One region of the Comamonas fluminis genome, then DNA from elsewhere that is predicted to be linked to it. Evidence: riboswitches for the same ligand, from Rfam matches in the RefSeq annotation. Region 1 holds a riboswitch; each other region holds the start of a gene.
The links. Region 1 has a riboswitch for cobalamin ahead of JDW18_RS12575 (FecCD family ABC transporter permease). Riboswitches for the same ligand answer to the same signal wherever they lie in the genome.
Positions count from the first base shown of each region.

Region 2: linked by a shared signal. The riboswitch ahead of JDW18_RS20140 (ABC transporter substrate-binding protein) and the one ahead of JDW18_RS12575 (FecCD family ABC transporter permease) in region 1 are both predicted to bind cobalamin.
Region 3: linked by a shared signal. The riboswitch ahead of JDW18_RS08290 (nitrite reductase) and the one ahead of JDW18_RS12575 (FecCD family ABC transporter permease) in region 1 are both predicted to bind cobalamin.
Region 4: linked by a shared signal. The riboswitch ahead of JDW18_RS09740 (TonB-dependent receptor domain-containing protein) and the one ahead of JDW18_RS12575 (FecCD family ABC transporter permease) in region 1 are both predicted to bind cobalamin.

Region 1 is NZ_CP066783.1:2,659,169-2,666,957, forward strand. Features, by position in the region: gene JDW18_RS12560 (IS256 family transposase) at 1-546, shown strand, start outside; gene JDW18_RS12565 (HNH endonuclease) at 691-1,584, opposite strand; gene JDW18_RS12570 (hypothetical protein) at 1,787-2,029, shown strand; cobalamin riboswitch at 3,194-3,456, shown strand; gene JDW18_RS12575 (FecCD family ABC transporter permease) at 3,665-4,750, shown strand; gene JDW18_RS12580 (ABC transporter ATP-binding protein) at 4,714-5,535, shown strand; cobalamin riboswitch at 5,585-5,848, shown strand; gene JDW18_RS12585 (TonB-dependent receptor) at 6,100-7,789, shown strand, end outside.
Region 2 is NZ_CP066783.1:4,363,011-4,370,799, reverse strand. Features, by position in the region: gene JDW18_RS20170 (hypothetical protein) at 1-408, opposite strand, end outside; gene JDW18_RS20165 (helix-turn-helix domain-containing protein) at 500-781, shown strand; gene JDW18_RS20160 (OprD family outer membrane porin) at 1,358-2,557, opposite strand; gene JDW18_RS20155 (pseudoazurin) at 2,784-3,239, opposite strand; gene JDW18_RS20150 (ABC transporter ATP-binding protein) at 3,257-4,096, opposite strand; gene JDW18_RS20145 (FecCD family ABC transporter permease) at 4,093-5,172, opposite strand; partial or broken gene JDW18_RS20140 (ABC transporter substrate-binding protein) at 5,233-6,083, opposite strand; cobalamin riboswitch at 6,372-6,599, opposite strand; gene JDW18_RS20135 (GNAT family N-acetyltransferase) at 6,658-7,182, shown strand; gene JDW18_RS20130 (short-chain fatty acyl-CoA regulator family protein) at 7,342-7,789, opposite strand, start outside.
Region 3 is NZ_CP066783.1:1,728,475-1,736,263, reverse strand. Features, by position in the region: gene JDW18_RS08300 (enoyl-CoA hydratase/isomerase family protein) at 1-456, opposite strand, end outside; gene JDW18_RS08295 (YbaN family protein) at 676-1,110, shown strand; cobalamin riboswitch at 1,192-1,421, shown strand; gene JDW18_RS08290 (nitrite reductase) at 1,619-2,917, shown strand; gene JDW18_RS08285 (precorrin-8X methylmutase) at 2,901-3,530, shown strand; gene cobI (precorrin-2 C(20)-methyltransferase) at 3,541-4,281, shown strand; gene cobJ (precorrin-3B C(17)-methyltransferase) at 4,292-5,071, shown strand; gene JDW18_RS08270 (cobalt-precorrin-6A reductase) at 5,082-5,840, opposite strand; gene cbiT (precorrin-6Y C5,15-methyltransferase (decarboxylating) subunit CbiT) at 5,839-7,038, shown strand; gene JDW18_RS08260 (cobalamin biosynthesis protein) at 7,014-7,514, shown strand; gene cobM (precorrin-4 C(11)-methyltransferase) at 7,511-7,789, shown strand, end outside.
Region 4 is NZ_CP066783.1:2,032,894-2,040,682, reverse strand. Features, by position in the region: gene JDW18_RS09745 (cobyrinic acid a,c-diamide synthase CobB) at 1-506, opposite strand, end outside; gene JDW18_RS09740 (TonB-dependent receptor domain-containing protein) at 510-2,384, opposite strand; cobalamin riboswitch at 2,453-2,695, opposite strand; gene JDW18_RS09735 (DUF904 domain-containing protein) at 2,951-3,160, shown strand; gene JDW18_RS09730 (cell division protein ZapA) at 3,201-3,581, shown strand; gene JDW18_RS09725 (helix-turn-helix transcriptional regulator) at 3,972-5,225, opposite strand; gene JDW18_RS09720 (sensor domain-containing protein) at 5,448-7,789, opposite strand, start outside.

The sequences.
Region 1 (7,789 bases):
CGGGGCGTGCATGACATCTTCATCGCCTGCGTCGATGGCCTCAAGGGCTTCCCTGAAGCCATTGAGGCCGTGTTTCCCAGGACAGTGGTTCAGTTGTGCATCGTGCACATGGTGCGCCACAGCCTGAACTACGTCTCGTGGAAGCGTCGCAAAGAAGTGGCCGCAGACCTGAGACGCATCTACACGGCCGCCACCGCCGAGGAGGCCGAGCTGATGCTCGGTGAATTCGAGCAGCGCTGGGATGCCGAGTACCTGCCCATCGGCCAGTCCTGGCGCAGGAACTGGAGCCGCTTGACCCCGTTCTTTGACTACCCGCCGGAAATCCGCAAGGTCATCTACACCACCAATGCCATCGAGTCGGTGAACATGGGCCTGAGGAAGCTGACCAAGAACCGGGGCTCGTTCCCCAGCGACGAGGCGCTGACCAAGCTGTTCTACCTGGCCCTGCGCAACATCAGCCAGAAGTGGACCATGCCCATCCGGGATTGGAAGGCTGCGCTGACCCGCTTTACCATTCAGTTCGGAGACCGCATTTCCATCAATTGAAGTCCGAACCGTTTACACAAAAATTCGGACACGCCCTGATCGCAGGCAGCGAGTACTTTTCTAAACTTCCAGCAATGCAAAAACGCCCAACCATTTCCGGTTGGGCGTTTTACTTTCAGCAAAGCTGCGCCAGTTGTGGAGAGCTCACTCCCCGCTTGACTCCAAGATCGTCCATGCGCATCGTTCTTCATGGTAACGAAGCGAAGCCTCTGCTGGCATGTTTTGCTGGGATTTCGGTGGTCGCAAACGACGACCTTCATAAACTCCGTATTCCGAGCCCTTGAGTTCATCGCAAAGATGAACGGTGTGGGCTTTCGGTTCAATTCTGAACATGTGCAAATCGAACAGCTTGTGTAAATCAGCTCTCAAAAGTAAGCCATTCGTGACATCGTTCGTATGCATCCCACGGTACGGCACGATATGAGCCGCTTCTAGCAGCGACTCCACGTTACAGCCCGTGATGACGCATGCACCGGAGTACTCATCGAGTAAGGCGCGCCGAAACTTGGGCTGCCCCTCTCTTTGCACTAGGACCGCCATAACTCGACGTCGAGCATCCTCGCTTGGATCAAACATTCCCTCGGACGCCACATTTACCCGCGCCGCATCTAATTCGATGGAGTCAGGAAGAGCAATCCGTCTAGGGCGCAATTTTCCTTCTCCGACCTCAGCAAGCTCCCAAACGCCATGTATAGCAGGCTCATACCCTGTGAATCGAACACCGCGCCCTTCGCCAATTCGCACGAGCCTGTCGTACTTATTTCCAGAATCGGTCCTTCTTGTTTTAGTGTTTACTCCATGATTGCCCCGCGAGTTGCAATTAACGGAAAGCACCGACAGATCAGGACCTAGATTCTTTAAAGCAAAGTCGGGAATTCGCTGGACGATGTAATCGCCAACCTCCGTTGAAGAGACTGGTCGCCCCATACCAAGCACAGCATCGAGAACAATTTCCCATGTGGGCTTCAGTCCATAGCGATATAGCCTGGGGGCTTTCGCCTTTGTGATTTCCGATGGCATCGCCAGACCCGCTTTCATTTTTCACCGCACACAATTTTATGCGCCAAGCATAGATCACTACCTCATTGGCTATGCGAACGAGAGCTATGAAGCAAGTTGACGGTCAACTATCAGCCATGAGCTGACATTGCGATAAGTGCAGATTACTGTGACCTATGCGGTTTTTGACTGGGCACATCGCTTCAGCTAAGCTCTAGAAAAACCAAACTAGGGACACAAAATGAGCGACTGGGACTTTCTGCACGACATGCATAACGAGGGCTACTCAGCCGCCGATATTTCAGATGCTGCGGCTGTTGGATATGCGCCTGGCTACGGCCCACAAGATGATGAGGCGGGAATGGACCCAGAGTTAGAGCATCAGCTGAACCTTGCAGCCTTAGACAGCTTAGAAAATCTAATGAAGACTGGACGCCTCACAGAGGCACAGTATCTCGAATGCAAAAAGGCAATCCTCAAGTGAAAGAAGGTGCTTCAGAGCGCCTTTTTTGCTGCATAAGATAAGCAGGATTTATCAGCAGTTGAATGACTGAAGAGGGTCAAGCTGCGACAGCCGCAACCGGCCAATGTGCACTCATCGACCAACCTCAAAGCCGGGGGCATTCCCAACTGGGTTCGAGTCTTGAAGAACTATTCGAGCATCAGATCCAACCAGTCGAGCACCTCGCCATTGGGAAGGTGACAAGACACTTCCTTCGATTCGATCTTTAGAGTCCCACCCATACGAGCACAGTCCGCTCGATCATGATCGATTTCAGTCATCCGAGGTGTTGGGCTTGCACACGCTACGAGAATAAAAACTACGGCTATGGTCATCAGCTTGTTCATAAGCGGTTTTTCCCTCAATGCTGCCTTTAGGCTTTTGGCGGATTCAAGAGTGGAGTGCTGAAAGCTGTCCCGGTACACGGATAGTGGTGATCGTACCCTGAAGCCCTTTGCGTGGCCGGTTGTTGATCTTTAAGTAGCTACATGATGCCTTGTCAACTTCCGCTTGGGGTCGATTTACGACAGTCACGGTGCGTTCACAGCATATGACTGGCGGTAGTGTCTCTGCCGAATACAGCCTTACCGAAGGCAAGTGCTCAGGATTGTGGCCAGCTTGGGGTGAGCACCCCACCTGAGCGAAGGCAGCGAGCCCTTTTTTAAAGCCTCACAGCCGTTCTTTTAAAACGCCCATCCTTCATCAGGTTGGGCGTTTTTCTTTGCAATGCGCCTTTAAATTCTCAATCTTCCACTTCCAACCTCCCACGAAGTCGGAAGTTTTGAGAATTGAGGGCCATCCGACTATGTGTTTGATTTTTATAGATATTCTGAGGTTGGAAGCAAAGCAGCTTCCGACCTCGGAACTTCCGACCTTGAAGCAGCGGCACGACTCCTGGCTACGCAGGCAAACATCCCCCTAAGCGCCCGATTACACAAGGGAAACCGGAAATCCCATGCCCAGCACCGTTTAGTGCGCTAACGGCCCACTCTGGCCGTTTTGTGCCCCTGGTCGGCCCATTCTGTGCCAAAGCCACCGAGTGACTCTGCAGACCCCACATCGCCCGCAAACCCGCGTTATCATTGGGCCAGGGCAGAATGGGTGTCGTGCAGGTTATGTGCCAAAGTGGTCACCTCCCCACTAGTCTGCCCTGCCCCAGCAACAGGTGCCCGATGTCCATTCGGGTTAAACGGGAACAGGGTGCAAAACCCTGGCTGCCCCCGCAACGGTAAGCAGATCAACACCGCTTCTGGGCTTTTGCAATATATGCAAAAAGCCAGCCACTGGCGTTCTACGTGGCCTCGTCATCGAGGTGCGCGGCAGCGCCGGGAAGGTGAAGCAGTGGGCATGGGGCCTCGCGCCCCAAGCCATTTGCCAGCCCGGATACCGGCCTGTTATTTGCAACACCGGCCTGCGGGGAGCAGCGTGATGGCAACAGGCTATGCCGCGCTTTCACCGCACGCGCACCCTCCCGCCTGATCTCATCGCCTGCATGCAAGCCGCCTGCTTTGACAAGATAGCGATGAGATTTCCCACACGGCCTTTGATCTTCCACCCTGCCCTTACACAGCAAGGCGATAGCCCGGCATCTGGCCTGACCAGCGTTCTACGGCTCTCATGACGGCGCCTTCGACTCAAGCCTTCACCCGGCAGCGTCATCAGCTGAAACTGTGGCTGTTTGCACTGACGGCCGTGCTGCTGCTGTCTCTGACGCTGGCCATTACGCTGGGGCCGGTGCGCATTGGGCCCACTCAAGCATGGCAAATCACCGCGCATGAACTGGCGCAGCGCCTGGGCATGGAAACCCAGCCTGCCAGCTGGAGCACGGCCCAGTATCAGATTGTCTGGCGCGTTCGCCTGCCGCGTGTGCTGCTGGCGGCCATGACTGGCGCCGGCCTTGCCCTGGTGGGTGTAGCCATGCAGGCCATGGTTCGCAACCCGCTGGCTGACCCCTACCTGCTGGGCGTTTCATCGGGAGCATCAGTGGGCGCCGTCAGTGTGCTGGCCTTTGGCACACTGGCATTTGCGGGGGAACTGGCCTTACCACTGGGCGCTTTTGGCGGCGCACTGGCAGCCTGCACAGCGGTGTATTTTCTCGCCCATACCAATGGACGATTGCAGGCCTCGCGATTGATTCTGGGTGGCGTCGCCATTGCCTACTGTCTTGGTGGCGTCACCAGCCTGATCATTCTGACAGCCAACCAGCGTGAGCTGGCGAACTCCGTGCTGACCTGGACTCTGGGCAGTCTGGCCGGAACCCGCTGGAAAGAGCTGGGGCTGCCTGCTGCCCTGCTGCTGGCAGGAATTGCGCTGCTGCTGGCGCAGGCGCGTTCGCTCAATGCATTGCTGTCTGGCGAAGAAACTGCAGCCACTCTGGGTGTGGACACCACACGCACCCGGCGCTGGCTGTTTTTGCTCGTCTCGATGGTGACGGGAGTTCTTGTTGCGCTGACAGGCCCCATCGGCTTTGTGGGCCTGATCGTGCCGCATATCACCCGCATGCTGGTGGGCGCCGAGCACCGGCGGGTACTACCTGTCGCAGCGCTGACAGGTGCCATCTTCCTGGTCTGGGTCGATGTGTTTTCCCGCATCAGCTTTGCCCCTGCCGAAGTGCCCGTTGGCGTCATCACGTCGCTGCTGGGCGGGCCCTTCTTTGTCTGGATGCTATGCCGCAAGAGCGCCCGGGAAAGGATCAGCCTGTGAACGGCCAACACTACTTGCTGGAAGCCCGGCAACTGCACTGGCAAGCTGCAGCCACCCATATCGTCAAAGACATCAGTCTGCATATTCAGCGCGGCGAATTGGTCGGCCTGCTGGGGCCCAATGGCAGCGGCAAATCCACCTTGCTGCGCATGATCTACCGCATCCTCAAGCCTTCCAGTGGCACGGTCTGCATGCAAGAGCAAGACGTCTGGCAGCGCAGTGCCCGCGACAATGCCCGCGCCATGGCTGTGCTGGCGCAAGAGAACACCGGTGAGTTTGATCTGCGCGTCTGTGATGTGGTGCTCATGGGGCGCACCCCCCGTCAAAGCGCTTTTTCTCGCGACAGTGAAGAGGACTTGCGCATCGTCACTCAGTCTCTGGCACAGGTGCACGCCCAGGCGCTGACCGAGCGCATGTTCTCCACCCTCTCAGGCGGTGAAAAGCAGCGAGTGCTGATGGCCAGAGCACTGGCGCAGCAAGCCCAATTGCTGGTGCTGGACGAGCCCACCAATCACCTGGATGTACGCCACCAGTTCGAGCTGATGAACCTGATACGCAGCCTGGGCCTGACCACACTGGCTGCACTGCATGAGCTGCCGCTGGCCGCCCATTACTGCGACCGCCTTTATCTGCTCAAGGATGGCGCGCTGGCTGCACAGGGCACGCCCGCCGAGGTGCTGACGCCGCAGATCATTGCCCAGGTCTATGGCGTGCAGGCGCAGGTGCGCATCAACGAGCGCAGCGGCAAGCCTCTGATTGAGTTCATGCCGGACCAATTGCTCTGAATAACGCTTGAAAGCGCCCAAGGACTGCTAAACTCTTGCGGCGCCTTGATGGCGCTTCGTTTCGGAAGGTGCTTGCTCTTAAAACAGCGAGTGAAACGGGAACAAGGTCTGATCTCTCGATCAGGAAGCCTTGGCTGCCCCCGCAACGGTAAGCAGGAACACACAGCTCACGCAAGTCGCAGCAGCGCTTGCAGCCACTGGAGATGATTCGGCCCTCGCTACGCGAGGTTTCGAGTTTTTCGGGAAGGCGAGATGTGCATTCAGCAATGAATGGCCTGTGAGCCCGGAGACCGGCCTGCCGATGACTCAACTCCGCCCCATGGGCGGTTTTCACGACAACTGTCTGCGGGGTGCGGATAGCGGCCATTTGGTGGATGCGGTCATGCCTGTCAAAGGCAGACAGTTCTGCGGCACAGCTATCCCTTCAGGCAGTTTCGACCTCCTGATATGTGCTTTCATCCACAAAACTCTGTTTCTCTTCACTCCTCCCTTCACTCCAAGCATCAGTTGCGCCATCTTGGCAGCACCGCGTTAAAACTGCTGTTGCTCTGCCCGACAGTCAGCATGGCCCAGCAGGCTCTGCCCGAAGTCACGGTGCAGGAAAAACGCCAGCCTGCCCATGAGCTGCAGACCAGCCAGCCAGCCACCTCTGCCTCGCATGTGAACGTACCCGTGCTGGACCTGCCTGCCAGCGTCAGTGGCGTGTCGTCGCAGCAAATCGAAGAGCGCGCCGATTACAGCGTCTCTGACGCTGTCACCCGCACCGTGGGCCTGAGCGCTTCGGGCGCACCGGGCAATGGCGGCCTGTCTTTTTCCAGCCGTGGCTTCAATGGTGTGAACTCCATTGGCGTTGCCGAGGACGGCATTACCCTGGGAGTGGCAGCAGGCACCATCAACTACCCCGGCGACAGCTGGGGCTATGAACGCATAGAAGTGCTGCGTGGCCCCGCATCGCTGATGTATGGCAGCGGCACCATGGGCGCCACGTTGAATGCCATTCGCAAACAGCCCAGCCGGGAGCGTTCCTCCGAAGTGCTGCTAGGCGCTGGCGGCAACGGCAAGGTCTACAGCGGCATTGGCACCACCGGTGCGCTGGGCGAGACCGTGAGCTACCGCATCGACGCCTATGGTGAACGCAGCGACGGAGAACGAGACTTGGGCAAATCCAGCAGCGGCAAGCTGATGAGCGCATTGCGCTGGACGCCGCGCAGCGACGTGACCGTGGACCTGAGTGCCGACATCAGCCGCCAAAAGCCCGAGCGCTACTTTGGCAGCCCCGTGGTTGACGGACAGATCGTCAAGGAACTGCGCCACAAGAATTACAACGTACTGGATGCCATTGACGAGTTCAAGGACCAGCGCTTTCGCGCCAAGGCGCAATGGCAGGCCAGCGATGCATTGACGCTGCGCAACGAAATCTATCACTTCAAGTCTGACCGCCACTGGAGAAATATCGAGGGCTATGACTACAACCCCTCCACAGCGCAGGTGGACCGCTACGACTATCTTGAAATCAGCCACGATGTGCAGCAGACGGGCAACCGCATGGGTCTGGACCTCAAGGCCGGAGCACATCAGATTGCCATGGGCTGGGATATTTCAAACGCCAAGTTCAGCAATATGAGCAACTCCCCCTACACCGGGGAGTCCACTGTCTCTGCCTTCCAGCCACAAAATGGCTACTGGGACAGCCCAGACGCCTTCCTGCCACGCATGAGCTCCAGCATTCGCCAGAACGCGCTGTACCTGGAAGATGCCTGGAAAATCAACGAGCAATGGCTGCTGATGGCTGGTCTGCGCCGCGACTGGTATGACTTCTCGCGCACAGATATCCAGACTGGCGCCGGTTTCGACAAGCCTCTGAACGGCACTTCCTGGCGCCTCGGGCTGACCCACAAATTCAGCGCCCTCAGCAGCGCCTATGTACAGACCAGCACCGGTCATGACCCTGTGACCAGCCTGTTGTCCATTGCCCAGTCGCAATCGGGCTTCAGCCTCAGCAAAGGCCGCCAGGTCGAGGTCGGCTACAAGCAGCAGTTGGCCGATGGCCGTGGCGAATGGACAGTGGCGGCCTACCGCATCGTCAAGGATGACATCATCACCCGCGACCCGGAGCGCCCTTCTCTGTCTGTTCAGGGTGGCCAGCAGTCTTCCCGGGGGCTGGAGCTGACAGGTCTTGTTCACGCCAGCAAGGCGCTGCGCTTTGAAGGCAATCTGTCCTATGTCGATGCGCAGTTTGACCGCCTGCTCGAAG
Region 2 (7,789 bases), 1.7 Mb from region 1:
AGCGTGATCGATTGCCCCTCCAAACAGAGAGTCTAGGTGGTTGCTGCCGTCTTCCTTTGCATAGACCCTGGCCTTGATGCGAATGTCTGCCGGATCGTCACACTCCCAGATACCTGTCAGGCGATCTATAGCCCAACCACCACTTTGGAAATTATGGCGTGGGGTCACCAATTGCACTGCAAGTATTCTGACGTTCTGCGCTGCCAAGCCCAACACATCCTCTGAATCGGAGAGTAGAACGGTGTTCGTACATGTGATCTGGTCGCCATCTTCGTCGCGTAGCGTTAACCGGAAATCGACAAGAAGCCATGGGCGACGTATCTGAACATCGATACCTGTCCAAAGATGTTTGCCTTTACCGTAAATTGTTGAAAGAGGATGCTTGTTGGCGTCTGTAGTAAGAAACATGAAATTGCGCAGATAACTTGCACATCCAAGCCAAGAGGACCTTGGCTCGGTGTGCGGGCGGTGATTATGTATCATTAATGCTGGTGCACAAGTGATTCATGGCCGCGATAGTCCGCGGGTGCCAAGTGTTTCCGATCTCAATTTCCGTCAAGCAGTCGCCGCTGAAGTAAAAGCGCTTCGTGGCCTGATCGGGATCAGTCAAGAAGAACTCGCTTTTAGGGCAGGTGTTCATCGCACGTACATCGCGAGGCTCGAAGTGGCTAGTACGCAGCCGTCACTTAGTGTCACGTTCCAGTTGGCCAAAGCTTTGGCAGTGGAGCCTGAGGACTTAGTAAAGGCGGTACGGCTTCGAATCGCCCGGTCAACCCCCTAAATCGCACCTAAACATCTCCCAACGACGTGCCATGGGAACGATGTTTGCGCGGCAAGGAACACCGGACTTGATAAACCTCGCACGTAGTCCTGTCGACTTTGTTGAGGGGAAATGGAGGCTCGGAGCAGGCCATCGCAAACGACTTAACTCTTTTGCAGCGGTTGCTGCAGCTCATGGCCTCATGGGTGAACTATCGGTCATTGCTTTACTGCGGTCATTCAGCGTGCCAAGGCAGTCGCTTCTCCAATGACTTTTTTTCAGGTCAGCAGCAGGCCCGCGTTCTCGGAATGCTGGAAGTCCGCTAGCTCGGCCCGCGAATAGGTGCTGTCGACCCGGTGCTGTCGTCCGCACAACGTCAACAAATGACTGCTGTGCAGCGATTGCGGCCTATCAAGCCCCCGACATGAATGACTGCTATATGCCCAAGAGTGCTCATATCGTGAACTGAAGAGGTAGTTGTCCGAGATCTGAAACCATGCAGGAAAACTTGGTCGGTTCACTTCAATCAACTAGCCCCCACAGAACGAAGCGTGATTCAGCCGCAAACATGAGTCGAACTCGCGAAACTGTAAAAAATTACAGTATTCCTAACGGGAGCTCCGCCTGGAGTCGAAGCTGATTCATATTGGCCTCTCCTTGCGCCTTGTTGGTGCGATGCACGCCATAGCGCAGTTGCAAGGAAAGATTCTTGGCGGCACCCTGCTGCACGATGTAGCGCAGCATCAGGTCTCGCTCCCAGTGCTTGCCATTGACTCCCGAATAGCCGAGATAGCTGGCATACACGGAATTGAGATGGCTGTTGTCGATGCCGGAACCTCGGGTGTAAGCCACGCCAGCACTCAGTCCGGGCGTTGCAATGGATGCCAGATCCACATCGTATTTGAGCTGCCAGGAAGCTTCGTGCGGGCCATTGAAGTCGGAGAGCTGCATGGCGTTTTCCAGCCAGATGGAGCCCCGGTTCACATAGTCAAACGGGTTGTTGCCGTTGACCTTTTGGTAGCCGATTCCGAATTTGTGCGCACCTATGACATAGCTGCTCATCAGGCTCCAGGTGGTGGTGTCGATTTCGCCAGACTTTGCCTTGCCCGTATCAGTGCTGCGATAGATATTCAGGCTGAACGACAGGGCTCGCTTGTCCGCCAGAGGCAGCTTGTAAAAGCCACCCAGATAAGCAGTGTTCCAGTTGTCTTCATACTGCCCGTAATAGCTGCTGAGCGTCAGATTCGTGACCGGCGTGACCCATGCACCGCCAAAAAAGCTGAAAGCGCCGCTGGTCACGCCAGAGTAGTTGGCCAGCAGGTCCGCACCATTCTTGCGCGCATTGCGGTCGGCCCAGCCGGTAAAGCGTCCGGCTTGCAGTGTCAGCGAAGGAATGTCCTGGCTGATGACTTGCCAGCCTCGATTGCTTTCCGGCAGCAGCCGTGTGTCGGATGAGCTGAAAATTGGCGTCTTGGTTCGCATCTCGCCAACCTTCAACTCCGTCGATGACATGCGAACCTTGAGCGCGCCGCCCATGCGCCCGAAGTTATCGGCAATCTCCTGCCCATTCTTAGCCACATATCGCGGTGTGGCGCGGGTCTGATCAGCTTGTGTACCCAGGTTAATCGCGCCGTAGGCATGGGCATCCAGTCCGAAACCCAACACGCCGCGCGTGTAGCCAGACTCGTAATTGAGCATCAGGCCATAAGCCGACTCTCGTGAAAGAATCTGCCCTCTTTGCCCGTTGGCAGCGCGAAAGCTGCTTCCTTTTTGATAGTCGAGCTGCTCTACAAGCACGCGGTTTTGCAGCTTGAGTGCACTTCCTTCCAGAAAACCTTTTGCATCATCTTGTGCGCCAGCACTGGCGACACCGCTTCCACACAGCAGGGCAGCGTATACATGAAGGCGAAAAATACGGACTCTCATCAAATCAATCTCAGCAGTAGCAATATCAGTTCAGGTGCAAGTTCCAATGGCTGCGAGATGCGCAGGCATTGTTGGGTGTGACAGGTATTGCCATGCTTTACTTCGCCGCTGCCTGTGCGCGACCTACGATGATCTGAAAGCGCTGCTTGGCTTGCTCTGGCATATCACCGGGAACCGAGAGCTGAGACAGCTTGGCGTCGTCACCGACCTGGATCAGCATCACCATGCCCATTGCATAGTGAGGCTGGCACTTAACCCCGTACAGGCCGGGCTCGGTCATGGTGACGGTGATTTCCTGGTTGGTTTTGCCTCTGAAGGGTGTCGCACTCGCGGGCGACATGCCTGCGATGGAAACCGCATCGTGGCCGCTGCTGGCGGCCAGGAATTTGACGCTATCGCCGGGCGCGATCTTGACGAACTCTGGCTCATACACCATGGCGCCATGTGGGCCACGGTTGAGCATCTTGATTTCGACGGTTTCTGCAGCCATGAGAGGAGCGGCAAAGCTGCACAGCAGCAGCGCGGCACATCGGACGAAATGGGGAGCTGGCATGATGAAAATTTCCTGTTTTAAAGACTGGCCATGGGTTGAAAGCGCAGCACGCGGCTACCGTCCTGGGGGTCAAGCAAGGTGTGCACCCGAACCTGAAAGACTTGCTCAATCAGTTCCGGGGTCAATACTTCATGAGGGGTGCCAAGCTGCACCAGCTGGCCTTGATGCATGACCGCCAGACGGTCGCAAGCCACGGCCTGATTGAGGTCATGCAGCGCAATCACCTTGGTGATGGGCAAAGCCTGAATCAGCTGCATCAACGACAGTTGCTGGTGAATATCGAGATGGTTGCAGGGCTCATCCATCAGCAGCAATTGGGGCTGCTGCGCAAGCGCTCTGGCGATATGCGCCCTCTGGCGCTCGCCACCAGACAAGGAGTTCCAGCGGCTATCTGCCTTAGCTGACAGACCCACATCGCGCAGCGCATCGCGAACAATTTCTTGGTCAAGCGCTGATAGCGGCTCCAGCGCAGACAACCAGGGCGTGCGCCCCAGCTCAACCGCTTCACTCACGCTGATGGCGTCTGCGGTATCGGCCGTCTGCGCCACAAAAGCTAATTGCCGCGCCACCGCACGGCGTGGCAATTGACGCAGTGGCTGGTCGCTCAGCAAGACCTCGCCCGAGCTAGGTTTGAGCACGCCCGAGAGCAAACGCAACAGGCTGGATTTGCCCGAGCCGTTTGGCCCAATAAGGCCCAGCATCTCGCCAGCAAAGACCGATAACGAAACCGGTTTGACGATTGGGCTGCCGCGAACCTTCCAGCTGATATCGCGTGCGTGCAGCACTGGCGGCAGTGGACTAATTTGCCGATCAATTTGCGAACTAATTGGCGAATGCTTGAGGGCGTCAGTATTCATGCGGGCCCTCTTTTCTGGCCTCTGAGCAAGATGCAGGCAAAAGCCGGTGCACCGACCAAGGCGGTAATGACGCCAATGGGCAGAACCTGCCCCGCAATCAGCGTGCGTGAAACCACATCAGCCGCAATCAGAAAGATGGCACCGATCAAGGCACTGGCGGGAATCAGACGCCGGTTGCGCACACCCACCAACAAGCGCGCTGCATGCGGAATCACCAGACCAACAAAGCCGATGGCGCCGACGATTGACACCATCACCGCCGTCATCAAGGCTGCGGCCAGCAGCAGCGTCAGCTGCACGCGGCGCACGGGAACGCCTAAAGCAGCGGCAGACTCCCCACCGAAGGTAAACGCATCCAGAGAGCGGGCATGCATCAGGCAGACCAGCATCCCCGCTACGGCCACCGAGGCCGTCAGCAAGGTGTCTGGCCAGCGCACGCCACTCAGATTGCCCAGCAGCCAAAACATGATGCCGCGCGCCTGCTCGGCACTTCCCGACTTGGTGATGATGAGCGAGGTCAGTGCATTGAACAGTTGCGAGCCAGCAATACCGGCCAGCACAATCTGGCCGCCGTTACGCAGCCCGCCATTGCCTGCGGCATGGGCGAGCAAGGCCACCAGTGCAAATGCGCAGATGGCACCAAGGAATGCCCCTGTGGTCATGGAGATGAGGCCAGCCCCAAGGCCCGCCACCGACACCAGAACCGCCCCCGTGGAAGCACCGGCAGAAATGCCCAACAAATAGGGCTCGGCCAAAGCATTGCGCAGCAGCGACTGCAAGATCACCCCGGAAACCGCCAGGCCCGCGCCGCAGCTGGCGGCCACCAAAGCTCTGGTCAGCCGGTAGTTCCAGACAATGCCTGCGTTGATGGGGTCTATAGCGTAGCTGGCACCCAGAAGCTGATTGGCCAGCACCTCATACACAATGCGGGCCGAGATATCGGTCTCGCCAATGGCAATGCCCAGCACCACCGCCAGCAACAGCAAAGCTGCGGCAGCGATTGCCAGCAAGGCCATGCGCAAAAGCAGGCCCAGCGGAATGCGTGAGCGCCCCTGACTCAGCGTGAAGGTGTTCATGACACAGCAGGGGCGCATGCAAAGTGCACGCAAAGTGCATGGCGCCCATTTCCGCTCAGCTTACTTAGCGATGCCTTCAATCTTCAGCACGGCATTGGCGATCTGCTCCATGCCGTCCACCTGGCGAATCGAGCCCTGCAGCGCATCGGCATCCACGATCACGATACGGCCGTTTTTGACGGCATCCATGTGCTGGGTGACGGGATCTTTCTTGAGGAATTCCAGCTTCTTTTGGTAGTCATCCGCAGGAAAGCGGCGACGATCCATGCGGGCGATGATCAGCACCGAAGGGTTGGCCTTGGCAATGGTTTCCCAGCCCACTGTGGCCACTCTTCTGTCGATTCGATCACGTTGCGCAGACCCAGCGTCTGCATCATGTAGCCCGCCACGCCGTTCTTGCCAGCCATATAGGGGTCAGCCGCCAGGTCTGCGCTAGAGAACCACAGTGCGGCAGACAGGTTGTGCAGCTTGGAAGACTTGACCTTGGCCACCGCCTGGGCCTGACGATCGCTCAACTCCTTGACCAGGCTTTCACCGCGCGATTCCACATCAAAGGCCTGAGCCAGCTGGCGAATGCTTTTGTACAAAGCCTTGACGTCGTAGCTGGCGGTACGTGTGCCGTCCGAGCCCACCAGATTGTTCTTGCCTTCGCAGTCTGCGGGCATGGCATAGGTGGCGATGTTCAGGTCATGGAACTGCTCGCGCGTGCCAACCACGCCGTCCTTGCCCACCATCCATTCAAACTGCGAGACCACCAGGGCCGGGCGCTTGCCGATGACCGATTCAAAGCTGGGAATGTTGTCCGACAGGCGCGGCACCTTGTCGTTGATGGCCTTGAAGCGCGGCTGCACCGGGTTGAACCAGAGGGCTGTGCCCACCACTTTGTCGCCCAGACCCAATGCGTAAAGCATCTCGGTACCAGCCTGGCCGATGGTGACCACCGATGCAGGCGCTTTGTCGAGCTTGACGGTGTAATTGCAGTTCTGCAGCCGCACCGGATAGTCAGTGGCGTACGCAGAAAAAGAGGTGGCGATCAGGGCAGCGCTGGCAAGGCTTCTAAGCAGCATCGGAATAACTTTCCAGAAGCGGCGAGAAGCACTCTGGAAGATATGGCAAGCCACGCGCCTTCGCATCTGCCTGGGTAGGCAGCGCAGTACTGGAACGATGAGATGCACACTCCCCGGACACCCCGCCGGCAATGATTGATAGATGCTCTGGCAGGTCTCCTGACTGGCAAATCATCGCTGGCGCATCGCCTTCCCAAACAGAGATGTTCAGTGGCTATTGGATGGCTGGCTCATTGCCTACAGTTGCGGGGGCAGTTCCATTTCACGGGCCGGCAAGCAAAGTGCCGGACCACTGGATTCCCTCATGCATTCACCACAGCGAATACATGTTCTTGCGAAACCAAAGTTGCGGTAATGTAGCTGATTTTGTAGCAGCAGTCACAGGCCCGTTGGACGAATGCGCTAGTTTTCTCTGTTCATGCCCACTTCAAATTCCATTTCCATTCAGCGCGTTCGTGACTTGCATCAAGTCCAAAGCTTTCTGCAAAACGTGCGCATTTCCATGTTCGCCGGGCGCATCAACGCACAGGAGACACCTGAAGACCTGCGTGAATTCGAAGCGACCTATCTCTCAGGCAGTGGCTGCATGCTGGCGGCTCTCGATTCTCGACAAAGCGTTCAGGCAACAATTGCATGCCGTGTCTATGACGGCAGATTTCCGCAGTTAAATTTCCAACAGCACAAAGTCATGGAAGTCGTGCGCTTGTTTGTTGCGCCAGAGCATCGGCGCTCCGGGCTGGCCGGGCGGATGCTGCATAGGCTGCGCACTCATGCAGAGTCTCAAAACGTGGACGTTCTTTACCTGCACACACATCCGTTTTTGCCTGGCGCTCTGGAGTTCTGGCAGAAGCACCACTTTGAGGTCATTGATCGAGAAGCCGATCCGCTGTGGCAAACCATTCATATGCAGCTTGCTTTATGTGAATCAACCAGCCTTTCCTAGACTGCGTCAAGCCTCACAGAATTACGCCTCTAGAACTCTATCGAAGACAGGCCATCCGCAGGAAAATGTCTGCGGATGGGGTTGTTGAACATCTCGACGCAGCTGAAGATATCGTCGCGTATTTCTTACCTTGTTGCATGCCGACCTCACATGGCAAGCCTACCCGTAAGGCACAAAGCCGCTTTCGTTTTCATTGACCCGCAGAGGCTTGCCCACAAACGGGAAGGCGCGCTGCGGGCAGGCATTGCGCTCACAGACTTTGCAGCCCATGCCAATCGGAGTGGCGGCCTCAACCTTGCGCAAATCCAGCCCCTTGGAATACACCAGCCGCGCGGCATGTTGCAAATCGCAGCCGAGGCCAATGGAGAAAGTCTTTCCCGGCGCGCCCCAGCCCTGGCCTGCGTGGCTGATGGTGCGGGCAATCCACAGATAGACACGTCCGTCGGGCATGGAGGCGAGCTGCGGCACGATGCGCCCCGGCTGGGTAAAGGCCTCGTACACCACCCAGAGCGGGCAGGTTCCGCCAGTCTTGGAAAAGTGAAAATGCGTGGCCGACTGGCGCTTGCTGATATTGCCTGCCCGGTCCACACGGATGAAGAAAAACGGC
Region 3 (7,789 bases), 930 kb from region 1:
CAGGCCAATGGCCGTCTCGGGCATGGCCATCTTGGTGCGTTCGGTCACGATACGCAGCGAGCCGCCCTGGCTGATGCCCATGCCGCCGCCCATGACGATGCCATCCATGAACGCGATATAGGGCTTGCCCAGCGTGTGAATCAGGTGGTTGAGCGCATATTCCTCGGTGAAGAAATCTTCAAGTTCCGGGTTGCCCTGGCTGCCAGCGGTATGCAGAAAGCGAATGTCACCGCCTGCGCAGAAGGCACCGAAAACGCCATCCTTGTTGCTGCCGCGAATCGCCACCGCCAGAATCGCGTCGTCTTTCTGCCAGTCCAGCAGCGTTGCCAGCAAGGCGCGCACCATTCCCAGAGACAGCGCATTGAGCGCCCTGGGGCGGTTGAGCGTAATCATGCCCAGCTTGCCGCGCACTTCGGCAATCACATCAGGCGAATCGGTGCTCTGGGTCGTCGTCATTGTTCTTACTCCTTGAATCTGTGTTGATGCGGGCCATGCAGCGCCTGCCCAAACGAAGCCCGATTATGCGAGCCACACCTGCGCCAACCGGGACAAGGATGTGACAAATGCCGCCAGAGCGGCGGCCGGAAAAACCATACTGCCACCTGTGCTCGCTAATATGAGAGGCCTGATGGCGACATTCCTGCCCGGAATGCCACGCCGCCCATGTCCTGCTTCATGACCGATCTTTCGCCACCGCCCGACTCATCTGCCGAGCAGCCCGCCCCGGAGCCTGCCGCACTTTCCGCTCCGCTGCGTTATTTGCTGATCGCCTTTGCCCTGATCTGTGTGCTGCTGGGCCTGATCGGCGCTGTCGTACCAGGCATGCCCACCACGGTGTTCATCCTGATGGCCGCCTGGGCTGCTGTGCGCAGCTCACCCCGGCTGCACCGCTGGCTTTATGCGCACCGCATCTTCGGGCCACTGCTGCGCAACTGGGATGCGGGCGGAAAAATCACCCGCCGCGTGAAGTGGACGGCCACCTTCAGCATGGTGTTCAGTGGTGCGCTGATTCTGTATTTCTCCCACAAGCCCTGGATAACTGCCGTGACGCTCAGCATCATGGGCTGCGTGCTGATCTGGCTGTGGCTCAGGCCCGAACCCTCACTCTGAACGAGGCAAACACACAGCGCCCACGCCACTCGCTGAGGCTCTGAATTTTTTGAGCGAATGGATATCGCGTAAGATTCGCCCCGATCACAGGTGTTTTCAGGCGCGTTTTGGGCCTGAAGATGAAACGAGAAGCAGGTGAATGACACAAGCCACCAATCCTGCACTGCACCCGCAACGGTAATCAAAGATATTGAGGCACAAGTCATTGCCAGCAATGACAGTCACTGCGAAAGCGGGAAGGCGTGCCTGAATTTCAACTCTCTGAGTTGAGCTTTGTAAGTCCGGAGACCGGCCTGATGTGACCAAGGCGCAGCGGGATTGCATGTGGCTTGATGGGCTGCTGCACTCGCACAGTCAATCTCCCTCCTCCCTCTGCACATCTCAATCATCTGGCCCGGGTATCGGCCTGACTGACGTGGATTTGGCATGGTGCGAGGATCTCTGTGGCTGGCTCGACTGCAGCCCGCTGAATGTGGCGACATCCGCTTGATGGCGGTGGCAGCGCTGCATGGCTGATTCCGTCAAAATTCAGGGTTGGTGCCCCACCGCCTGGAAGCCCATGCAGGCGCAAGACGGCTGGATTGTGCGCATTCGCCCTCATTGCGCCTCCCTCAACGTCGCGCAATGGCGCGCACTGGCTGAACTGGCCCTGGCACACGCCCATCCGCAGCTGGAGCTGACCCGGCTGGGCAACATTCAGCTGCGCGGCGTGCACGCATCGCAACTGGGCCAAGTGCGCTCGCAACTGGTGGCCGCCGGACTGGTGCCAGCTAACGCAGATGAAGACCTGGCGCCCGCCGTCCATTGCAGCCCTCTCTATGCGCGCCATGACCTGACACATCAGCTGGCGCAGTCGCTGTCTCACGCTGCAGCCACGCGCCTGAGCCCGCATGCACTTCAAACGCTGGGCCTGAATGCCTTGCCCAGCAAGTTCGGCCTGCTGGTCGATGATGAGCAGCAAAGCCTGCGCGATATTGGCGCCGATCTGCGCCTGCATGTCTTGCCCGCCAGCGCCCAGACAGAGCACTTCGCCCCGCGCTATGCACTCACACTGGGCGGCTCTGGAAAGACCCATGTCTATGCCAATGCCACAGAGGCCATTGAAGCCGCTGTGCAGATCGCCATTTGGTTTGCCAGTGAACGCGTGCGCGGCAATCAGCAAGACGACAGGCAAGCCATCACACGGCTGCAGCAGAAGCTGGCGTATTTGCCGCAAGACCTGCCCGCGCTACGGACAGCAACGGTACTGGAAACATCGCCCGACGCATCGGCAACCTGCCCCCTCACACCCGGCGAACACGGGCGGCACTTTGTTCTGGGTGCCCCACTGGGCCGGGTGAATGCGCAAGCCGTGCTCTTGCTGGCAAGCCATCTTCCGCCAAACACCGAGATCAGAGTTACGCCCTGGCGCTCGCTGCTCGTGGCAAATGGCGCCACAACTATTGCGCCGAAGGCGCTGGACAGCGCCTCATGGATTGTCGAGAGCCGTGACGCACGAAGCCGCGTTTCTGCCTGCACCGGCAGCCCCGGCTGCACGCAGGCACTGATGCCTGCGCAGCAGCTGGCACTGCAATCTGCAAAACATCTGCCCGAGGGCATGCATCTGCACATCAGCGGCTGCGCCAAGCTGTGCGCGCTTGGCAAAGAGGCCACCGCCGTCGTTTATGCAAGCCAGTCTGACGCGGCGCAGCTGCTGCTCAACGCCTACACCGCTGCACAGCCGCAAGCCCGTATCCAAATTCCCTTTCAGGCCCAGTTATCAGAGCCTGCACAAATACAAGAACTGATCCATGAGCTATCAATATGAAAAGCACGGTGAAGAAATTTACCGTCAGTCTTTCAGCATCATTCGCCGCGAGGCAGACCTGGCCCGCTTCACCCCGCTGGAAGAACGCGTGGCCTGCCGCATGATTCATGCAGCAGGCATGGTGGAGCTGGCGGCGCACATCCATTTTTCGCCCGACTTTGCCGAGGCTGCTGAGGCAGCGCTGCAGGGTGGCGCCCCCATTCTGTGCGACGCCCGCATGGTCAGCGAAGGCATTACCCGCAAGCGCCTGCCTGCAGACAACTCCATCATCTGCACCTTGCAGGATGGCCGCACCGCCGAGCTGGCCCAGTCCATGGGCAACACACGCAGCGCCGCCGCGCTGGAACTGTGGCGCGAGCACCTGAATGGCGCCGTCGTGGCCATTGGCAATGCGCCCACGGCGCTTTTTCACTTGCTCAATATGCTGCAAGACCCGGCCTGCCCTCGTCCCGCCGCCATCATCGGTTGCCCGGTGGGTTTTGTAGGCGCGGCGGAGTCCAAGGATGCGCTGCGCGAATGGGGGCAAATTCCTTTTGCCATCGTTGAAGGGCGCCTAGGTGGCTCAGCCATCACCGTGGCTGCTGTCAATGCCCTGGCCACCTCTGTTGAATAAGGCCTGCACCATGACTCAAGGAAAAATTGTGTGCGTGGGTCTTGGCCCTGGCGACCCCGAAATGATGAGCGTGAAGGCCGACCGCCTGCTGCGCAATGCGCGCCATGTGGCCTATTTTCGCAAGCTTGGCCACCCCGGCAAAGCACGGCAGTTGGTCAACGGCCTGCTGCACGCCGAGGTCACCGAATACCCGATGGAATACCCGCTGACCACGGAAATTCCGCACGACGACCCACGCTATATTGCCCAGCTTTCAGACTTCTATCTGGGCTGGCAAAACCGGCTGACCGATCTGGCGCGTGACGAGGAAGTCATTGTGCTGTGCGAGGGGGACCCGTTTTTCTACGGCTCCTTCATGCATCTGTACGTGCGGCTCAAGCAAGCCGCACAGGCACAGGTGGAGGTTCTGCCCGGCATTCCCGGCATGGTGGGCTGCTGGCACGCCACCGGCATCCCCATGACCTGGGGCGATGATGTCATGAGCGTGCTGCCAGCTACCTTGCCTGATGAACCGCTGCGCCAGCATATGCAGCGCTCCGATGCGCTGGTCATCATGAAAGTGGGCCGCCATCTCGCTCGCATCCGCACTCTGCTGACCGAGCAAGGCAAGCTGGATCAGGCCTGGCTGGTCATCAACGGCACCATGAGCGATCAGCAAGTCATGCCTTTGCGCGACGCGCCTGAGCGCTGCCCCTACTTCGCCATCGTGATCGTGCATGGCAACGGCCGCCGCCCTGCCAATGATCTCTGAGGCAGGCCGCATGACACACGCAAGCTCACAAGGCAGGCTCACGGTGGTGGGCCTGGGCCCGGGCAATGCCGAGCTGCTGACGCAGCAAGTTCGCAACAGCATTGCCAGTGCGACAGACGCCTTTGGCTATTTCCCCTATATCGAACGCCTGTCGGGTCTGGAACACCTGACTCTGCACGCCAGCGATAACCGCGAGGAGCTGGAACGTGCACGCGCCGCGCTGCATCTTGCGGCGCAAGGCAAACAGGTGCTGATGCTTTCCTCGGGCGACCCCGGCGTATTCGCCATGGCCAGTGCAGTCTTTGAAGTGCTGGAATACGCCGCGCCGGATGAGCAGTTGCTGTGGCAAGCCGTGCACATCGAAGTGCAACCCGGCATCACGGCCATGCTGGCGGCGGCTGCGCGCCTGGGCGCACCGCTTGGGCATGACTTTTGCACGATCAATCTTTCGGACAACCTCAAGCCAGCCGAGGTGATAGAGCGACGCATTTGCCTGGCCGCGCAAGCCGATTTCGCCATGGCGTTCTACAACCCCTGTTCAAAATCTCGTCCACAGGGGTTTGAACGTGCGCTCAAGGTCTTGCGCCAGGAGTGCGAGCCAGAGCGTCTGATCTGCTTTGCGCGCAATGTCAGCCGCCCCGATGAAACGCTGAATGTTGTGCCGCTGGCTGCCGCAAGCGCCGAGATGGCCGATATGCGCACTCTGGTGATTGTGGGCAACAGCCTGACCCGCAAGGTTGGCCCCCATGTCTACACCCCGCGCAGCTATGGCGTGCAGGCCCGTGGCTGAAGCCAGCGCATCACAGCCGCTGGCGCAGCCAGGCCATGGCCTGCTGCGGGCTCTGACACTGCTCCCGTTCGGGGAGCACTGGCCGGTCCACCATGATGACGGGGATCTGCAGCGCTCTGGCCGCTTCGATCTTGGCATAGGTATCAGGACCACCCGCGTTCTTGCTGACGATGCAGTCCACCGCATGGCGTTTGAGCAATGCCATTTCATCCTCAAGCGCAAAAGGCCCGCGCGCCACAATCAGCTCATAACTGCCGCAGGGCAATGGCAGCGCTTCATCCGTCTGATCGACCACCCGGAGCACATAGCGCTGCTCGCTAGCCTGATGCGCAAAAGCAGCAAGCTGCTTGCGGCCAATGGCCAGAAAGACGCTGCGAAATCTTGGCGGGGCACCAGACGCCACCACCTGCGCCGCAGCCTGCATATCTGGCACAGAAATCCATTGATCGCCAGCTTGCAAGGACCAGCCAGGCCGCTCCATGGACAGCAGGGGAATGCCTGCCGCAGCGCAGGCTGCATGTGCATTACGGCTCATCTGCGCTGCAAACGGATGCGTTGCGTCAATGACATGGCTGATGCCGTGCTCTCGCAAATAAGCCAGCAAGCCATCCACACCGCCAAAGCCCCCCACGCGCATTGGCAAGGCCGGAGTGCGCCGGGTCTGCGTCGCGCCTGCATAGGAATAAACCGCAGGAACGCCAGCTTCGCTCAACAAGGTGGACAGAACATAGGCATCAAAAGTGCCGCCTAACAGGAGAACTTGGGTCATGGCCAATCCGTGGCTTTCAATCATTGGAATTCATCCCTCAGGCCTGCAAGGCCTGAGCGCTGCCGCACTGCAAGACCTGAACAGCGCCGAGCTGGTCTTTGGCAGCCCGCGCCACCTTGAGCTGGCACAAGTTGGCAGCCGTGGCCGCACTTGGCCGGTTCCGTTCAGCGTCGATTCCGTACTGCAACTGCGCAAGCAAATTCCGGTTGCCATCCTGGTCTCGGGCGATCCGTTTCATTTCGGCGGGGGAGCGTCGGTTGCCAAACACCTGGAAGCAGGCGAATGGCGCAACCACCCTCAGCCCTCTACATTTTCATGGATTTCAGGCACGCTGGGATGGTCGCAGGAGCATACGCATTGCCTGGGCCTGCATGCCCGCAGCTTTGAAACACTGACGCCACTGCTAGCCCAGAGCGAACGCTTTATCTGCCTGCTGCGTGATGCCGCCGCCGCACAGGGCATAGCTTCCTGGCTATCCCAGCATGGCTGGGGAAGCAGCCTGATGTGGCTGATCTCGCAGGCAGGCAGCGAGCAGCAATGCATGGAAACTGGCACGGCCAGTGAACTGGCTGCCAGCTTGCTTGCCCAGCCTGTGCAAGCGCCCGTTGCTGCCGCTTTTGAAGCCCGTGGCGGCTTCGGCCTATCACAGGTTCCGGGGCGCAGCTGCGACGCATTTGCGCATGACGGGCAGATCACCAAAAGCCCCATCAGAGCCATGACACTGGCAGCGCTGGCGCCGCGCCGCGGTGAATGCCTGTGGGACCTGGGGGCTGGCTCAGGCTCTGTTTCCGCAGAATGGTGCCTGGCAGGCGGCAAGGCCATTTGCGTAGAGCAGCACGCAGAACGCGTTGCCAACATCACCGTCAACGCCGCACGCTATGCACTGAATCTGCAAGTCATTCATGCAGACTCGATGACAGCACTCAACAGCCTTCCGGGCACCGCAGATGCTGTCTTTGTCGGCGGCGGCTTCAACCAGTCTTTGTTTGATGCGCTGTGCGCAAGACTGCGCCATCCCTGGCGTCTGGTGGTCAATGCCGTCGCCCTGGAAACCCAGGCACTGCTGATGGAACTGCATCGACGCCACGGCGGCCAGCTACAACAACTGCAGTGGAGCGAAGCCGTGCCCCTTGGGCGCATGCATTCGTGGCAAGCCGCCCGCCCGGTCGTTCAATGGATATGGAGCTCGCAGCCATGACGTGGCTGTATGCGGGCTGGGGATTCAGATCAACTGCGAGCCCAGAGTCATTTTCCAGTTGCTGGCAGCAAGCCTGCATGCTGCAGCCGCAACTGGAGCGCTGGCCCGGAGTGCTCTGCTTTTCCGTTTTAAGCCACAAGGCCACAACCGCTGCCGGAAAAGCGCTGCGGGGCTGGGCAGAGGCGAATTTCACGCCGCTGCAGTGGCTTGACTGCACGGAGTCAGATATCAGGCAAACGAAAACTATCTCTACCTCTTCGCGACTGCTGCAGCGCTTTGGCACGGGCAGCGTCTCTGAGGCACTGGCGCTTCAGGCCGCACTAAACCACAGCGCCCATCGCTGCAGCCCACCACTCGCACCCCGTCTGCTGCTGCCGCGCATAGTCTCTGCGGATCGCCAAGCCACGCTGGCAATTGCCACGATTTCGGCACCGGAGCAGACACCCCCTATTCTGAAAACTGGAGTTTTTTCTTGACAGTCCACTTCATTGGCGCCGGCCCTGGCGCAGCCGACCTCATCACAGTGCGTGGTCGTGATTTGCTGGCCTCAAGCCCCGTCTGTCTCTATGCGGGTTCACTGGTGCCGACCGAACTGCTGGCACATTGCCCTGCAGGCGTTCGCCTGGTCAACACCGCCCCCATGTCACTGGAAGACATACTGGCGGAAATGCAATCGGCCCACACGCAAGGACTGGATGTTGCACGCCTGCACTCTGGCGACCTGAGCATCTGGTCGGCCATGGGCGAGCAA
Region 4 (7,789 bases), 630 kb from region 1:
AGCTCTGCATGATGGGCGGTGGCCACGCGATTGGCCAGCATGCCGGCCCAGCGCAGCTCTGGCCGGTAATGGTGCAAGCCATAGGCAACAGCACCAAAAGTGCCTGCCATGGCCGCAGCATCAATGACCGCAAGCACCGGCAAACCCAGCCGCTGCGCCAGATCGGCCGCGCTGAGGTTGCCATCAAACAAACCCATGACGCCTTCGACCAGAATCAGATCTGCATCCTGCGCGGCTTCATGCAGGCGGCGGCGCACATCGGCCTCGCCCGTCATCCACAGATCCACCGAATGCACGGGCTGGCCACTGGCCAGCTCATGCCAGTACGGATCCAGAAAATCCGGCCCGCACTTGAACACCCGCACCTTGCGCCCCTGACGCGCATGCAGCCGCGCCAGCGCCGCCGTGATGGTGGTCTTGCCCTGACCCGAAGCCGGGGCGCTGATCAGAATGGCGGGGCAGCGGGCAGACTCAGCCACGGGCAATGCCGATTTTTCCTCAACCACGGCTTAACGCGGCTGCCACAGCAGGGTCAGGTAGCCAGCACGGCCACGCGTGTTGTAACCGTAGGCCGTGGTGTAGTCCTTGTCCGTAAGGTTGGCGATACGGGCAGACAGGGTCCAGTCTTTGTCCAGACGGTAGCTGGCATACAGATCCACGGTGGTGTACTGGCCCATCAGCTTGTCTGCCGAGTTCTTCGCGTCGTCATAGCGCTTGCCCACAGACTGAGCCGACGCGCCGAAGGTCCATGCGCCCCAGTCCTTGTCTGCAGACAGACGCGTGACATGGCGGGCGCGACGCGGCAGCAATGTGTCGGTCAGAGTGTTGCGAGGATCCAGTTGGTCATAGTCCGCACGCAGCTTCCAGCCCATGAACTGGCCGCTGTAGCCCAGCGTCCAGCCCTTGATACGGCTGCGAGGGATGTTCTCGGGCTTGGTCGTGTTCGCGATATAGCCGCGAATGCGGTTGTCGAAATAAACCAGCTTGACGGAGTGCCCACCTTCGCTCCAGGTCACACCCACATCGGTATTGCGACCAAATTCAGGCTTCAGGTCTGGCGAGCCATAATCTGGCCAGTACAGCTGATTGAAGGTCGGCGCCACAAAGCTTGTGCCATGCGAGGCATGCAGGCGCCACTGGGAGTTCAGACGAAACCCATAGCCCACGCCCCAGGTGTTCTTGCTGCCGAACTGCGAGTTGTCATCGCGGCGCAGATTGGCCTGCCAGCTATGTGCGCCCTGCTCACCGGTCAAACCGACAAAGCCGGAATTCACTGTTCGCTCCGTCACCGAATATTTGGTGCTGCTGTTGACTTCCTGCTCCAGTCGTTCAAAGCCTGCAACCACCAGGCCAACGGGCGTGGCGATATCGTTTTGCCACTGGTACTGGCGCTGAGTGGTGGCAAACAGGCCCGGCAGGTTATAGGACTGCGCGGAATCAATGGCATTGCTCTCATCACGCGAATGGCTGATGGTGAACTTGGACTTCCAGTCCTTCAGGATTCGCCCAGTCACCGAAGCCGTGCTGACCTGCGTGCGCAAAGCACTGCGGGTATCCACGCCAGGGCCGTCATCGAAATGGGTGATGCCTTCCGAATACAGCACGCTGCCGTCAACACGCCAGTCAGAGTTGATCTCATAGCCCAGCGAGGCATTCAAAGAGCTCTGGCGAAACGGGTCCCGGTCGGGGTTGTAGTTTCCGTAGGCCACCTTGGAATTGGTGGAGGAAAAACCATGTTCGGTCGTGCGCTGCGCATTCAGCGAATAGTTCCAGCCTTGCTGAGAGCCATTCAGACCCGCGGCGGCCTGCGCATAGTGGTCACTGCCCAGCGTGACACTGGCATATGGATTGAAAGGCTTTGCGCCAGTGCCCTTCTTGGTGAAGATCTGCACCACGCCACCAACTGCATCGCTGCCATACAAAGAGGATGCTGGGCCCTTGATGACCTCAATGCGCTCAATGGATGCCAGAGGAATATTGGCCCAGGAAGGGCCGCCGCTGGTTGCCGAGCCATAACGCACACCATCCACCAGCAAAATCGTGTGCCGGCTTTCCGTGCCGCGCGTGAAAACGCTGGCTTCCTTGCCCAGACCGCCATTGCTGGTGATCTGCAGGCCCGCCTCACGCTGCAGCAGCTCAGGCAGGCTGCTGCCTGCGGCGCGCTCGATCTGCTTGGCATCGATGACTGTCACATCTGCCGTCAGCTGTTCAATGGAGGCTTCGGCGCGGCTACCAGTGACCACGGTTTCTGCCATCTGGCGTGCACCCGCATCCTGTGCATGGGCGGCAAACGAAGAAATAGCGCACAGCACAGCCGCAGCTGCCACACGAGTGCAGGCAAATGGCGCCACGCAGAGCTGCGCGGACGAAGAGTTTCTGGACATGAGAAATCAGCGAGAAAGCGCTCACGCCAGCCTACCCGCCGACACTGAGCAACACATGTCCGCAAATAGCAGACACACCCAAGTTGGCCGGTATCCGGGCTAGGCGAATCGTCCTCTTGCCAGCCTTCCCAGCGCGCAAGCGCCAGTGGCTATCAGGGAAAAGGAGGAATGCAATGGCACTCCATTCGCCGACCGTTGCGGGGGCAGCGCAGGCCCGGCGCACCAGTCAAATCTGGCAAACACCTCCCTGCTTCCCGTTGAACTGAGGCGGCAGAGCAGCCGCATCGAGCACCAACAGCCGCGCATTGTAATGAAGTTCAACCCGTGCTCATCCTTCATTCGAAGGAGCCGGGTGACGATTTTTTACCTTAAAAACTCAGTTTATGCAGACGCAATCTGCGTATGGCGCTACGATTTTGCGAAATCAGGCACTCATCTGCAAAAAGACAGGTTTCACCGGTATTCGCTGCCCCTGTGCGGCAACCCTCCCGAAACATGTACAAGTCAGGTTTTGCGTGCAATTTAATGCCCACCTACTGACTGCAAGACCTACAATGGCAGAGTCTATGACCCCCCAGCCTTCTCTTGATCTCATTGCCGAGCGCGTGGAGCGTCTGTTGGTCCGCCATGAAGAACTTCAGCGCACCAATGCCTTGCTCACCGACCAGGTCATCGCCCTTACTCAGGAGCGTGATTTGCTGCGCCTGCGCCTGCAGGCAGCACGCGCCCGCGTGGACGCGCTGATCGAACGCTTGCCCGCTAACCAGGGAGAGTGACACTGTCACCTTCCGCCTCCAGACCCTGTCACAGACGCCCATGAAGCAGATCGATGTGCAAATCATGCAGCAAAGCTATGTGCTGACCTGCCCCGATGGCCAAGAAGAACGCGTGATGGAGGCCGTCCGCCGTGTGGACGATGCCATGACCCGTGTACGCGACTCCGGCAAAGTCCGCTCGCGTGAGCGCGTGGCGGTGCTGGCAGCGCTGAACATGGCCTTCGATGTGCTGGACCGTGATGCCCAGCAGGCCCACATGGCAGCAGCCCAGGCCGAGATGCAGTCCATGCAGCAGGAGCTGGCGCCCCCCGCAGAGCTGGACGAAGCCGCAAAGGCCGAGCAGCAGCGCCAGCAGGAACTGGCTGAGCAACTGGTGCTCAAGCTCGACCACGCGCTGGAAAACGACGCACGCCTGCTCTGAAAACTGTCAAAGCCTGAAAACATCAGGGCAAAGCTGTTTTGCCGACTGCAGGTTTAACATTCCCCGTTAAAATAGCACCTGTCTGCAAATCTGCCGGTTTTTATATTTCCTTGAACCAATGCTCACTGAGCACGGGCTTGGTAAATCACCTATTGAGCGTGATCGTCTCGCGTCAGATGAACCCAACGATAGGTTGCCCTCGCCCACCTGAACCCCCGGTTCAGGATGACGAACCGGTGGCGTTTGCAGACACCTTGTTTCTGAGGGCAGTTGACTATCCAGACAACGAACACAACTGCCTGATCTGAATTTGAAGCCCGCTGATGCGGGCTTTTTTCATGGGTACTTCAGGTTGATGCCGTGAACAGAGGTTTCTGAATGGCGCCGGGCTTAATGATTGCCCAGCCAGGCCACGCTATTGAGGAAAAGTCGCACCAGCTCTGTCTGGCGGCGAACACCCGTCTTGGAAAAAATCGAGCGCAGATGGGCCCGCGCCGTATTCGGGCGAATGTTGAGTGTTTGCGCTGCTTCCTCCAGCGACAGGCCATTGGCCAGCTGAATGGCGAGCGATGTCTCGGCGGGTGTGAGCTGGAACAATTGCTGGGCAAGTTTGACCGGGGGATCAGGGCGGCCCGTGGTGTCTCTCACAAACACCGCCACGCTGGGGCGCTGCTTGCCTTCGGTCCAGTCATCGGGCGATATGTTCTGCACCACCACACCCCAGTTCAGCTGGCCTGACTGGCGCCCCACCGACATGCCCTCGGTCATGACGCGCTGGGTATCCTGCGGGTGCATCAGCGCGTCCTTGATCAAGCGCTGCAGCTTGCGGTTGTCATTGGCATAGGCCGCTTCCAGCTCCCCGTTTTTGACGCGCAGGCCATCGCCGCTATTCAAAATGGTGGTGGCGGCTGGGTTGCTCTCGATGACCATGCCGTTCTGATCGAGGATGACCACCCCCACCATCAACTGCGCCGTGGCCCGGCCATACAGAGAGATCAGCTGACGATCACGGTTGAGCGCCAGGTGCATATTGAGCGCCCGCTTGATATGCGGAAGCAGCAGCGTCATCAGCGCTTTTTCACGGGCGCCGAAAGGCTCTGCCTGCTCTGGGCGAGTGGCACGAAGGCCGTAGCAGCAGCCGTCTTCGGTCTCGATGTCTATGGCGAGGATGTGAAAGACTTCTACATGCTTGCACCATTCCGTGTAATAGCGGCAGGTGCGCCATTCGCGCTCGGAAATTCGCTCGGCCAGCGTGACGGCGGTATCGAGCGGAATGCCGCGCAGCGGGCTGCAATATCCATAGGGGTCATGGGCCAGCAAGGCCTTGCGGGTGCTGGCGGCCGAGATCACCAGACCGATGTTGTCCCCCATGGTGTCGCGAACAATGAGGGAGCCGTAATTCCCCCCGGTCTGCACGCGCAGCAGCTCCAGAAACGACTTCCAGGCTTCGGCATCTGTCGCGGCCAGATAAAGCGCGCCAACCAGCTGACTGAAGTTCTCGGTAGAGATTTCCAGGTCAGGATCGAGCAGCTCCACCGGCTGAGATGGAGCCACGCCGCCCACTGGTACATCCTTCAAAACACAGTCCTGCGCCGATGTCTTGTAGGTGGAGAATCCGGTTTTGGAAAAAGCGCTCTCAGCCATGCACACCTCAAACAAACAACAAGTAGCGCTGAGCGCCAGCGCCCCTTATTCAGAAAATCTGGCTTACCGCTTCTATATCAAGCGCTGAAAGCTATGATTTAAATAGCATCTGGCGGTGTGCTCAAACCCATGCACTTCAGCAGAATCTGCTGACACAGGATTGTTGCGGCCAACAAGTTCGCCTGCATCGTCAAGATAGACGATAGAAATTCCCAACCGCTCTCAATCCACGCGCTGCATGGAGCGAAGAGCCTCAGGCGCTTGCAGCTCCGGGTTGAGCAATTGACTCTCCACCACCTCATGCCTTGACTGCAGGCGCTGCCGAAACTGCCCGGCAGGCAGTGCTGGCGAGCACAGATAGCCCTGGTAGTAGTCGCCACGCATCTGGGCAATGGCTGCGCACTGCTGCTGGGTTTCCACCCCTTCGGCAACAGTCTCCAGCCCCAGAGCACGTGCCATGCTGATGATGGCGCCCACAATCGCCTTGTCTTCCGCCTCATGCGGCAGGCCACGCACAAAGCTCTGGTCGATCTTGATCTTGGAGATGGGCAGCTTCTTCAGATACGACAGATTGGAATAGCCGGTGCCAAAGTCATCAATCACCAGGCCCACGCCCAGCTCTGCAATCTGCTGCACGCGCAAAGACATTTCCTGCACATCCTGCAGCAGGATGCTCTCGGTCAGCTCCAGCTCCAGCCATTGCGCAGGCAGCGTGCTGCGCTCCAGCGCACTCACCAGCCGCCCCACAAAATCAGGCTGACGGAATTCAAGCGCAGAGACATTGACGGAGACCTTCACCGGAGTACCCTGCGCCAGCCAGCGAGCAGCCTCCAGCAAGGACTGATCGAGCACCCAGGCATCCAGCGCCACCACATAGCCGGACTCTTCGGCCAGGGGGATGAAGACAGCGGGCGACACCACACCCAGCTCAGGGTCCGTCCAGCGCAGCAGCGCCTCGGCGGCCACAATCTGGCGGGTCTGCATATGCACCTGCGGCTGGAAAAAGACTTCCATATGCCCACGGTCCAGCGCCTGGCGCATCGCATGCTCCAGCTTCATGCGCGACAGCAGGCCGGCACTCATCTGGGGCTGATAGAAGCTGAAATTTCCGCGCCCACGCTCCTTGACGCGGTACATGGCGATATCCGCCTGCCGGATCAGCTCATCCAGCGTCTGCCCATCCGCCGGAAACTGCGCCGCGCCGATGCTGCACTGAACGGAAAAGCCCAGCCCATCCAGCATGAAGGGCTGACGCATGCTCTCCAGAATGCGCTCGGCCACGCTGGCCGCACCTTCGCCGCTGCAACTGTGCAGATAAAGAACGAACTCATCACCCCCAAGGCGGCACAGCAAATCGCTGGGGCGCAGCGAGGCCGACAGGCGCTCGGAAACCAGACGCAGAACGCGGTCCCCAAAATCATGCCCCAGCGAGTCATTGATGATCTTGAAGCGGTCCAGATCCAGAAACAGAATGCTGAAGCTCTCACGGCTCAGCTGGGCCACTTCGATGGCGGACTGCACATGACGGTTAAGACTGAGCCGGTTGGGCAAACCGGTCAGCGCATCCTGAAAAGCCAGCTCCTCGATTTTTTGCTGGGCTTTTCTCTGCTGCGTCATATCGCGGATAAAGCCCATGCTCTGCACCACGCAACCATAGCCGTCGCGCAGCGCAACCCAGGACAGCCAGACGGCGCAGCGCTGCTGCCCTGCGCCCCGCTTCAGCCACAGATTGCCTTCCCAGAAGCCACCAGACTCCCAGCGCGCCTGCGCCTGTGCATGCAGATCGCCCATCTCGCCCGCATCAGACTCAAACAGGGTGCAGGCAAACTCGCCCAGCACATGCTCATGCAGCAGCAGTTGTCGCCCTGCGGGATTGATCTGCACAATCCGGCCCTGATCGTCGGCAATGAAAATGCCATCCAGGCTGGACTCAAACACACGGGCGGCCAGACGCTGTTCGCTGGCTGCCAGCGATTCCGCAGTGATATCGCGGTAGGAGTAGATACGGCCAATCGCCACGCCACGGCTGAGCTGAGGCACAGAGCGGCGCTCGATCACACGCCCTTCTCTGAGCTGCAGCACTTCGGTGGTTTCTGGCGCTGACAGGTCGGGCGCTTCCTGAAGCAGCGTGAACTCGCTGCCACTGCTGGTGATCTGGGTCTCCAGATGGCCAAAAATGGCTGCGTCATCGCGCTGCGTCAGCAGCTCGCCAGGCAGCTGCCAGAGCTGGGCAAAGCGGTGATTGAAGGCGCGAATGCGGCCCTGAAGATCACAAACCAGAATACCGTCTGCCGTGGACTCCAGCGTGGCACGCATTTCAGCCAGCAAGGCCTCCAGCTCCGCCTCATGCGCCATTTGCTGGCTGCGGTCCAGCATGGATACCAGCAGCAGAGGCGGCGCCGTATGCACGCATTGCACTGCCATTTCCACCGCGCAGGACACATTGTCCGCACGCAATATCTGCGAGAGAAAGCGCGCTCCATGCTGCCAGTTCCCTGCGTCTTGCCAGAAGGCTTTTTGCACCAGCGTGTCGCACAGCACATCAACATGCTGACCCAGGGCCG